DNA from 2 places in the Shewanella sp. SP2S2-4 genome. Region 1 is predicted to be linked to the other one. Evidence: riboswitches for the same ligand, from Rfam matches in the RefSeq annotation. Region 1 holds a riboswitch; the other holds the start of a gene.
The links. Region 1 has a riboswitch for cyclic di-GMP ahead of gbpA (N-acetylglucosamine-binding protein GbpA). Riboswitches for the same ligand answer to the same signal wherever they lie in the genome.

Region 1 (5,367 bases):
GCCGGCAAACGTCTCTTTAGCGCGGGTTAATTCGGCGACAAAGTCATACAGGCTTAAGGTCACCCCTAGGAATGAGGTCACTAGGGCTAAATCGGCGAATAACGAAATACATTTGCTGATCCAAGGCGTATGGGCAATATCCTGTAATGCCGTCACCAGTGACGGTAATGAACCTTCAAAACCACTGACTTCATAGCCGCCTACTGTGCCTAAGGTCACCAATAGCCAAAGCACATAACAAGCCAGTGGAATCGTCGAACCGATTAACAATACCTTGCGCAGTGAAACTGCATCGCCATCCAGATAACGCACTAAAGTGGCAATACAAACGTGGAAACCAAAAGATGTAAACACTACGGGAATCGCCGCCATCCAACTGCTGGTCATCGACTCGGCAATCGCGCCCGTTGCCATGCTGGCAATACTGACTTCAGGCAGGAGAAATAACACCACAACCACCAGCAGTAAAATCATTAACGAAAACAGGAAGCGGGACACTTTATCGACCCAAGCCACTCCTAGCGCCGCAAATCCGCCGAGCACTAAGGTAAACAACAATACGGCGACTTGATTATCGAGCACGATATCGAACATGTTCTTCGCTTTAAGCACTAATAGCGATGACCCACCGGTGAGATAAGCCGCAGTCAAAGCAAATAATAAACTTAAGAAAGAAGCGCCTTGAATTATTTGACCTTTTTTACCCAGTAATTTACCCGTAATGGCATGCACGTTATCACCTACGCCAGTGCGTAAGTTAATTTCGAGCATCAGTAATGAGGTATAGGCAGATACGCCCCAAATAACGACGAGTAACACTAACGCCGGAATAATACCTAAAGCCGCGGTAGCTAAAGGTAAGGCTAACATACCTGCGCCAATGGCCGTCCCGGCAACGATGGCGATCGAGCCTAACATTTTTGAATTCACACAATAGTCCTGTTCAATGATTAATTATTATTTTATTTGAGTAAGATTTGAACCGATAAAGCCTTGCGTCTTAAATCGAAATAAGCAACACATCACTTAAAGCAGCTTCAAAAAGCATCCAATCGGATCTCATTCCTGCAGATCAATTGGCCCCAATAGCTTTTGAATATTTCAACCCAGTAGCCATTGAGGCTAACTAAATCGGTTGCATAAAAGTGGCATGACTTTCAATTGTGATAATCCTAATAACAACATAGGTAAAATAGATAGTTTGGGACATTAACAGAGCCAAACCCAGTGGGCAAGCCAGTTGTGAACAAAGATAAGTCGCGCACTGTACGGTAACAACTTAATAGCGCTGTGATAAACGAAAACATACAAGCTAACAAAATCGCTACCTTTGTTGGAAATACGTGGGGTTCAGCATTGTGGGGGAATCGAGGTAAAACGTATATTTTGACAGTCGCAAGCGCGCTGAATATGGGCTTAAACATATTCGCTGTGTTTAAGCCCAATCACCTCATGTTGAGAATCAATTAACTCAAGATGTTAATTTACAGTTCAGTCCACGCCATAGTCCAAGAAGCGCCAACACCTGGCTCAAATCCTGTGGCAGAAACCGACCACTGCATGCAATAGCCGCTATAGGGGAATGGCTTACATTGATACACTTTGCCATTTTTAGGCTGTAACACTGTAGTGCCTGCAACGTAACCTTTCACCCCTTCAGGGAAGACAAAATCCGCTTCCGGCGTTGGTGCTTGATCCTTTAAGAAGAGATCAAAGTTCTGCTGAATAACATCACCTTGTTTAGGCTCAGCTTTAACCTGCAAGTGATAATGCCCAGCTTTAGGCGCAACCACGTCTAACACTAAGCTCGCGCTGGTATTGTTAACGGTTTGACTGACAAAACCGGCTGCCGTGCCATCGTGACTAAACAAATACGCAGACACTAACATTTCAGCATTGCTAGTGACGTCAAAACGAACCTGCGCCGCGCCGTCGATAATTTGATAATCGTCGGCAAGTGAAGTGACTTCTAAGCTGTTGCCCGGTGCGGGCGCCAGATCAAATCCCACTTCGACACGCTCAATACCTGAAGTCGTCGCAGTAAAAATGTCGTTTTTGCCATACACAGGCTCAATCACACCTGATGCATTTTTTTGTCCCGCTTTTAACTGAGACTGCTGGGCATTAATCGCGCTCGCTAATAGGAAAGGCCAATTTTGTTTATCACCTTGAGTCGCATCGCTAATGGTAATGACTGTTTGCTTAGCCGGTTGCTCACCATTGGCATCGAACACTCGGGTCATCACTTTATCGCCCGCCTTGAGATCGAGTGACGGATTGATGTCGCCCACATCGAGCCATTCACCCGGTACGACGGGACCCGAATCTAAGTTCACATCGATAGCATTGTAGAAACTGTTGGTGGTATCGCCCACTTCCCACACGGCTAGAATCACTTGATAACCGCTGCGACCTTCTGGCACATAGCAGTCATGGGTCACTAACTTAGGCGGCTGCACCATGCCACCATCGACCACGCAGAATGGCGCTAAGTCAAAGCTCGCACGGCTTAAAGCTTGGTTTTGATTCCAATCTTGGCGAGTTAAATAATAACGCCAATTGCGGGTGACATGATTGGCAGTGAACTGCCAGCTGAACTTATTCCAGCCCGCTTTAATATCTGTCTTTGACCAACGGCTGGAACTCTGTTCATCTAAAGGCGAGAAAGCACCATTACCCGCACTCGCCAGTTTGCCATCCGCAGGACCTGACTCAGGAAAACCTGATGGTCCTTCAACGCTTTGCGGTTCCCATTGCACCGCACCACAGTTGGCATTGTTGCCGGTTTTACAGGCATAGGAACGTGACTCTGGCGCCACAACATAACCATGTGCCTGTGCAGAAATACTCACAAATGTATTTGCCGCCATCACTGCGGCGGCCAATAAACTCAATTTAGAAACAGGGGAAAAAACAGTAGGATTTGCCACTTTAATGCACTCCATTTGCACCCATCTTCGCCAGTATTGGCTTGGGCTTAGGTATAAAAGTGGTATTTGGGCAAACAACAGCATTAAACAGCAGTCGTTTATCTTTCACAGAAATCGAATTCTGCGGCAACTCCGCTATCTTAGTTCACTAAAAAATCCATTTACAACCTTAGACCGGAAGCTTTGCGTCCTAACTTTTCAATTAGTTTGCCAAATACGGTAGGTGTCATCGAATCACTACGAGTTAATAGTATGTAATCAAGTAGAAATGACTTGGCTAAATTAGCAACAAAAGACAACGCTGTCAAAAAATTAACCCATTTATATTCATATAATTACAGAATGTCGCGCGGTATTATTCTGACACCCGTCAAACATTCATTCATGCCTACTGTAATAAACTCGTGCTTGAAACCGAAATTCACTTAGGTATAATGCCCACCTCGCTTCGGGGGAGTAGCTAACTGGATGTCGAACCATCGTCATCTAGGGTGAACATCAACATACTTGGCCACACGCCATGGTGTTCACAGCAAATCATCGATTTGCCCAGCAAGACCTGAGCACAATGACTGCACCTAGGGGTGGACGGTTTATTGTGCTTATGTCTTAACCACCCCTAAAGGATCACACTTGGAAGCCCTACTTGCCTCAACCTTTACGGTTGCTATTGCCGAAATTGGTGATAAAACTCAATTACTTGCACTAATTCTTGCCGCAAGATTTAAAAATAAAACCGCCATTATTTTAGGCATTTTGTTGTCGACCTTATTCAACCATTTTGCCGCCGCTTGGATTGGCCAATGGGCGATTAACTGGGTCAGCCCAGATCTTGCCCGCTATTTAGTGGCTGCGTCCTTCTTCGCGATAGCCCTTTGGGTGTTAATCCCAGATAAAGTCGATGCTGAAGAGAGCCGTTTCTATAAAATGGGCCCCTTCCTCGCCACCTTTATCCTGTTTTTCATCGCCGAGATGGGGGATAAAACGCAAATCGCAACGGTAGTGTTAGCCGCAAAATACGATTCATTAACTATGGTGGTTGCAGGCACAACCTTAGGCATGCTGCTTGCCAACGTACCAGTGGTGATCGCAGGCCATTTCAGCGCCGAAAAATTGCCTATGTTGTGGATACACCGCGGCTGCGCCGTATTGTTCGCACTGTTAGGCGTAGCAACACTACTGTTCTAGATCATTGATCATATTAAATTAAGGCAACACAAAGGCCAGTGATAAACATCACTGGCCTTTCTACTTACAGCGGTTGTATTGAGATAAACAGTGTCGACTTAGAAACGCAGTTTATAGGCCTAATGCCGTTTTAATCCGTTGACCGTAATCCGCATCGGCTTGTTCGAAATGCGCCACCATACGTTGCTGCACATCTACACTCGCTTGACTTAATGAACCTGAAATCGTTGCCACTAAGCGCGCTTTCTCCGCTTCAGAGAAGATGCGATACAGATTACCCGCTTGGGTATAATCGTCTTGGTTATAACGACTGTAACGCGCCGCTTCACCTTCTAAACGCAGTGGTGGTTCGCTAAAGTTTACTGGCTCAACCAAGGCATCAGCAGTGCTGTTCGGGCCATAGTTTGCCGAAGCGTCGCCACCCGTTTGGCTACCATGGTAAGGGCATTGTGTGCCCGCCATAGCGCCCGCACGTTGATGGTGATTTGCCTTAGCCGCATGTGGGCAGTTCACCGGTAACTGGTTGTAGTTAGCACCAATGCGGTAACGCTGGGCATCGGCATAGGCAAATAAACGCGCTTGTAACATCTTGTCGGGTGAAGCCCCGACGCCTGGGACCAAATTGCTCGGTGCCAATGCCACTTGCTCAACTTCGGCAAAATAGTTTTGTGGCAGACGATTCAGTTCTAATACACCAATCTCAAGTAATGGATAGTCGCTATGCGGCCAAACCTTAGTTAAATCAAATGGATTGATATGGTAAGTATTGGCATCTGCCTCAGGCATAATTTGCACATTAACCGTCCAACGCGGGAAGTTACCATCAGTAATAGCAACCACCATATCGCGCTGTGATGAATCGGGATCTATCCCTTTTAATTTATCGGCTTGTTCATTGGTTAAGTTGACCACGCCTTGCTGGGATTTAAAGTGGAACTTCACCCAGAAACGCTCGCCCTTGGCATTCCACAGCGAGAAAGTGTGTGAACTATAACCGTGCATTTGGCGGTAGTTGGCTGGAATACCGCGATCCGACATCAAAATGGTCACTTGATGCATGGCTTCAGGATTCAATGACCAAAAGTCCCACATGGCCTGTGGGTCTTTTAAGTTTGTCTGGGGATTACGCTTTTGCGTATGGATAAAGTCTGGGAACTTAATCCCGTCACGCAAGAAGAAAGTCGGCGTATTATTACCCACAATATCGTGATTACCGCGAGCCGTGTAGAAACGCAAACCAAAACCGCGT
Region 2 (5,367 bases), on a different contig from region 1:
TTTGCCAAGCAGGATAGTTACCGGCATTAGGATCGGTTGCATCACAACCACCACCGATCACTTTTGGCGTCACGGTCAGATTAGTCGATGCGCTCGCATCCAAGGCACCATCGGAAACCAGCACGCTCAAACCATAGCTGGTCGCTTCGGTGACATTAGGCCCAGTGACCACTAAGGTGGCACTATTTTGTCCGGTTGCCGACACGCCAGCGGGCACAGTCCAAGCGTAAGTTAAGGCATCACCGTCGGCATCAGAGGCACTCGCCACTATGCTAACAGTTTTACCCGCTTCCACTGTTGCAGTGGCAGCTACACTCACCACGGGAGCTTGGTTCGGAGTATCCGCCTTATTGGTCACTGTCACTGAATCTGTGGCAGATAACCCTTCTGGATCAGTGACTTTAAGGCTAAAACCATAGACAACATCGGTTTGCGTTGCACTCAGTTGAATCGTCGCATTCGCCATATCGGCGTTTGCGATGGCAATCGTTGGGCCAGACACTTGAGTCCAAAGATACGTCAGCGCCTCATTTTCAGGATCGCGCGATCCGCCACCATTGAGCACCACATCGGCGGGACCTGTGACATTCACATCCGCACCTGCATTGGCAATCGGCGCTTTATTCACCGGTGGCGTAGTTCCTTCGCCATGACCTAAACCTTCGTGCATCGCATTTAGAATATCGCCGTTATCGGCATCAATTTCCCATGCAAATAAACCACCTAGCTGATTGGCAAGCACATATTGGCCCTTGGCTTTAACGGAACGCGCATCATCGAAAGTGATTAAATCTCCCGTAGATGCCTTGAACAATGATGGCGCCTCGGCCGTTTCGTCATAGCTGTAAGTCCAACCGCTCCCCATGTACTCGTTCACTATCTGGCGATAATCCACCACGCCATCTTCCCATGTGCCTTTCACTTTGCCCGTCGCTGTCCCTGTGAATGGGTTATTGCCCGTGTAGCCATTCACGCCTGTCCAGCCGCGGCCGTACATAGCGGCACCAACCACAATTTTTCCTGGGGTAACACCTTGAGTTAACAGAGCTTTAATACCCTTGTCTGTGGTGTAGCGGGTATCAGGATCCCAACTCGCCTCATAAAGATTGGTTTGATGACCGAGTTCAGTGTTCGTCCAACCGCCATTGAAGTCGTAACTCATCAAGAAGATGTAATCCATGTACTGCTGAGCGGCCTGATAATCGACCTTTGCCATTTTTTGAGCATCGATACCAATTGCGGAAGTCAGTTCATAGGTACGACCCGTCTCAGCACTTAACTCGTCGAGCATGGCGCGCAGTTCACGCATCAGGGTCACATAGGTTTCACCGTCATTGGCATTACCTAAGTTTGGATTCGCACCGCCACCACCTGGATATTCCCAATCAATGTCGACACCATCAAAGAACTTCCACGTTTGCAGGAATTCCTTCACCGATGCGACAAAGGTATCGCGCTTAGTTTTATCGCCAAAGTAGAAAAAGGGATCAGATAACGTCCAGCCACCGACCGAAGGCAAAATCTTTAGATCGGGGTGGGCTTGCTTGAGCGCCATCAATTGACCGAAGTTGCCTTTGTAGGGATCAGAGTAGTCACTCACCCCCGCCTGTGGCATTTGGACCGCCGCCCAAGGATCGTGGATAGCAACTTTAAAATCTTCACGGCCACTACAGGCACGTTGCAACGCTTGGAAACTGCCGTCGATTTCTTTCAAGCTATCGTTAATGCCATCACCACCGCAAATAGGGGTAAAGCCATATAAAATATGAGTTAAGTTCTGTGCTGGGATCTTATCGACTGGGAACTTACGGCCATACACCCCCCATTCTACAAAGTAACTGCCGACCACTTTGCCCGACTTGTTAACATATGGACGATTGTTTTCTTTAAGCGGAGCATTGAGTGGCACTAAATGGCTGCCATCGGTATCGGCCACGAGGATTTCTTTGGCATCGCTCGCCGTACAACCATCGCTGTTACACAGTTGCACTTGCATCTGATAACGGCCGCCTTTGTTCACCTTAAAGTTAGCGGTGCCCGAAGCGCCTGAGGCGCCTTCCCAAGCGACATTACCGTTGAGCAGCACTTGGGCTTTATTGCCCACATCACCACTCCAAAGGTTCCAGCTGACGGACACGTCGGCAGCATCTTTAATGGTCACCAACTGATTGTAAGCCGTAGCGGCTTGATTAACTTCGATAATAGCGAACTTGGTTTCGCCCCAACCTATAGTCGGTTTGCCGGGCGCTACGGCAAATGCACTGACACTCACGGTAGATGCCAGCGCCGATGCCACCAGCAAGGCTGATGTTGAAATTTGAGTCTTGAACATGAGATATCCCTATTGAATTTTTTATATGAATCAATAAGGCAAACAAAGCGTAGACAGGAAACAACACTCTCTTAAGACCATGCAACACGACAGACAATTGCACGAAGAAAAAACCTGTGGTATCCCCGCTATCATAGGTACAGACGAACCCTTAGACCGGAGGCTTTGCGTCCCAGTTTTTCAACTGGTTTGCCTTTTACACGCGATGACAACGTTGTCATTGCGATAATCAGCATAGACGTAAGCGCAATAAAAATGCAACAAAATATTATCAACTAAGGTATTGGTCTGATAAAAAAGCAATTAAATGCAGTTCAGCTATTCCTAATATTTACTTTGATAATTAATGATTTGCTGACTATTTTAGCCATAAAAAAACAGGACACGATAAGCCAAAGGCATCACCTGTCCTGTTATCAATTTCACTATTTATGCTGCTAATACTGCTTAAACCACTAGCACTGAGCCACTGTAATCTAATAGCTCAAAACCATTAGCTAACAGCATCTATGCTCCTTGTGCGCGAGGATAATCCCTTGCGAGCATCACAGATAAACCTCGGCACACTAAGGTTTCCATATCATCGACGCGGTTGATTTTCATCTCAGCTAAGGGCGCGCTCAATGCCATTTGCTTTAAGCTTTCGAGGCAGCCTTTGTAGTAAGGAGCACTGTTCATCATGTTACCCGCGAGCCAAATCCGATTGGGATTAAACAAATTAACGGTCCACGCCAGCCCCATACCAAGGTAACTGCCCGCACGGTATAAATCATCCTGAGTGGTGATGTTACGGCTGCGTACAGAATCGCCACTGGCGAGTTGTTCTAAACTAAATTCGCCTGATTCTGTCATCACGCGGCAATGGCCCAACTCCCCTGCCACCCCTGTCGCTCCAGTAAAAGCTTGCCCATTAAACGCAATCGACATCCCTATCCCAGTGCCGCACATGACCAACAACTCACAGGCATATTTGGCATCGCACGTGGCTTGCATACCCGCATCCATATCGTTGCAAATAAACTTAAGCTCGCCTTGAGTTTTCACTGTGTCAAAACTCAAACCATTGAGTCCGGGTAACGATTTACAGGCAACCAAACGATTATTTTGTACGAGTCCTGGTACGCCAATCGCTAATTGGTAATGCTGTAAATCGTAATCGCGTTCAAGTGCAGCGATTTGATTATTTAACTCTTCAATTTTAAAACCTTCGCCTGTGGGGATTTTATATTGTTCTGTATGTCCCGCGAGCTGAAGTTCGAACAGGGCTGTCGTACCGCCCACATCTATTGTTAGTATTTGCATCGCTTACTCCACTGATACATGTGCCCCACTCTGACCCCGAGCGGAGATGGCAAATGTTAGCATAGGGTCCAAATGTTAGCGATTGAATAAAACTTAAGTCGCTAATTTGTAAGGAACAAGTCTACAAAAAATATGACTGACATTTTGTTTTACTCAGGTTTTATGCTAAGAATCACACAAATAAATTAAGGGTAAAACACTTAGCTTGCTCATCACAGTCAGCACAAATTCACGATTGTATACAAAATCCTTTATTCGCTCCCCTTGCATCTCGCGCGTTAGGCTTGCGATAATCCGAGCTGGTTAGAACTCAAATCAACATAGACCTACTTATCCTTAGGCAAGCTTTGCCTACCGACTCGCACAGCGTGCCAGTCTCACTTGGAGCCCATATGTCACATTCAATTGCCAGCCGCCTCGGTGCCATTCGCAGCGAATTATCTTCCGCCAATCTCGATGCTTTTATCATTCCCCGCGCCGACGAGTATCTGGGCGAATATGTGCCAGAACACAACGAACGTTTGTACTGGGCAACCCACTTTACCGGTTCGGCAGGCATGGCTATCGTATTGAAAGATAAAGCCGCAATATTTACCGACGGCCGTTATACGGTGCAAGTTCGTCTGCAAGTAGATGCTGCACTTTTCAGCTACGAAAGCCTGACAGACACGCCACAAATTGAATGGTTATGTGACACGCTACCAGCGGGGTCACGCATTGGCTTCGATGCACGCTTGCATACTTTAGCTTGGTTTGAAAATGCCAAAGCGACCTTAAACAAAGCCCAAATCGAATTAGTGGCAGTTGAGCAAAACCCTATCGATTTATATTGGCAGGATCGCCCCGCACCATCGAGTGCGCCAATCACGTTATTCAGTAACAAGAGTGCCGGTAAAACCAGTCTGCAAAAACGTAATGAAATTGGCGCCTTAGTGAAAAAAGCCGGTGCTGATGTCGCGTTGATCGCCGCCTTAGATTCTTTCTGCTGGTTGTTAAATATTCGCGGTAACGATGTGCCGCGTCTGCCCGTTGTGCTCGGCAGTGCCCTACTCCACGCTAATGGCGATATGCAGCTGTTTACCGATTTAAGCAAACTCCCTGAGGGCATTGAGGAGCATGTCGGTGCAGGCGTTAGCTTTAAAAGTGAAGCGTCCCTCGCCGATACGCTGGCGAGTTTATCAGGCGTTAAACTGCTTGCCGATCCAAACTCAGCTAACGCTTGGACACAAAACCTCGCCCGTGAAGCGGGGGCTAAATTGATTGCTGGCATTGATCCGGTTTCTTTGCCTAAAGCGCAGAAAAATCCCTCAGAACTTGCCGGAATGCGCGCTTGTCACATTCGTGATGGCGTTGCTGTGAGCCGCTTCCTTGCATGGTTAGATGCCGAAGTCGCCGCCAAGCGTATGCACGATGAAGCCACACTTGCCGATAAGTTAGAAAGCTTCCGCCTGCAAGATGAGCGCTATCGCGAGCCAAGTTTCGACACCATTTCTGCAGCGGGCCCCAATGCCGCCATGTGCCATTACAATCACAACAATGGCACACCAGCGATGATGACGATGGATAGCATCTACTTAGTGGATTCTGGCGCGCAATATATCGATGGCACCACAGATGTGACCCGTACTATTGCGATTGGCAAAGTCACTGATGAGCATAAAAAAATGGTCACGCTAGTGCTAAAAGGCCATATCGCGCTGGACCAAGCTCGCTTCCCTAAAGGCACTTCAGGC

Region 2: another riboswitch for cyclic di-GMP. It lies ahead of Q4Q54_RS03615 (glycosyl hydrolase family 18 protein); the one in region 1 lies ahead of gbpA (N-acetylglucosamine-binding protein GbpA).

What each region holds. Positions count from the first base shown of each region.
Region 1 is NZ_JAUOER010000001.1:119,422-124,788, forward strand. It holds gene Q4Q54_RS00590 (aromatic amino acid transport family protein) at 1-918, opposite strand, end outside; gene gbpA (N-acetylglucosamine-binding protein GbpA) at 1,485-2,930, opposite strand; cyclic di-GMP riboswitch class I at 3,053-3,152, opposite strand; gene Q4Q54_RS00600 (TMEM165/GDT1 family protein) at 3,564-4,118, shown strand; gene katB (catalase KatB) at 4,230-5,367, opposite strand, start outside.
Region 2 is NZ_JAUOER010000002.1:389,947-395,313, forward strand. It holds gene Q4Q54_RS03615 (glycosyl hydrolase family 18 protein) at 1-2,332, opposite strand, end outside; cyclic di-GMP riboswitch class I at 2,448-2,536, opposite strand; gene Q4Q54_RS03620 (ROK family protein) at 2,840-3,634, opposite strand; gene Q4Q54_RS03625 (aminopeptidase P family protein) at 4,027-5,367, shown strand, end outside.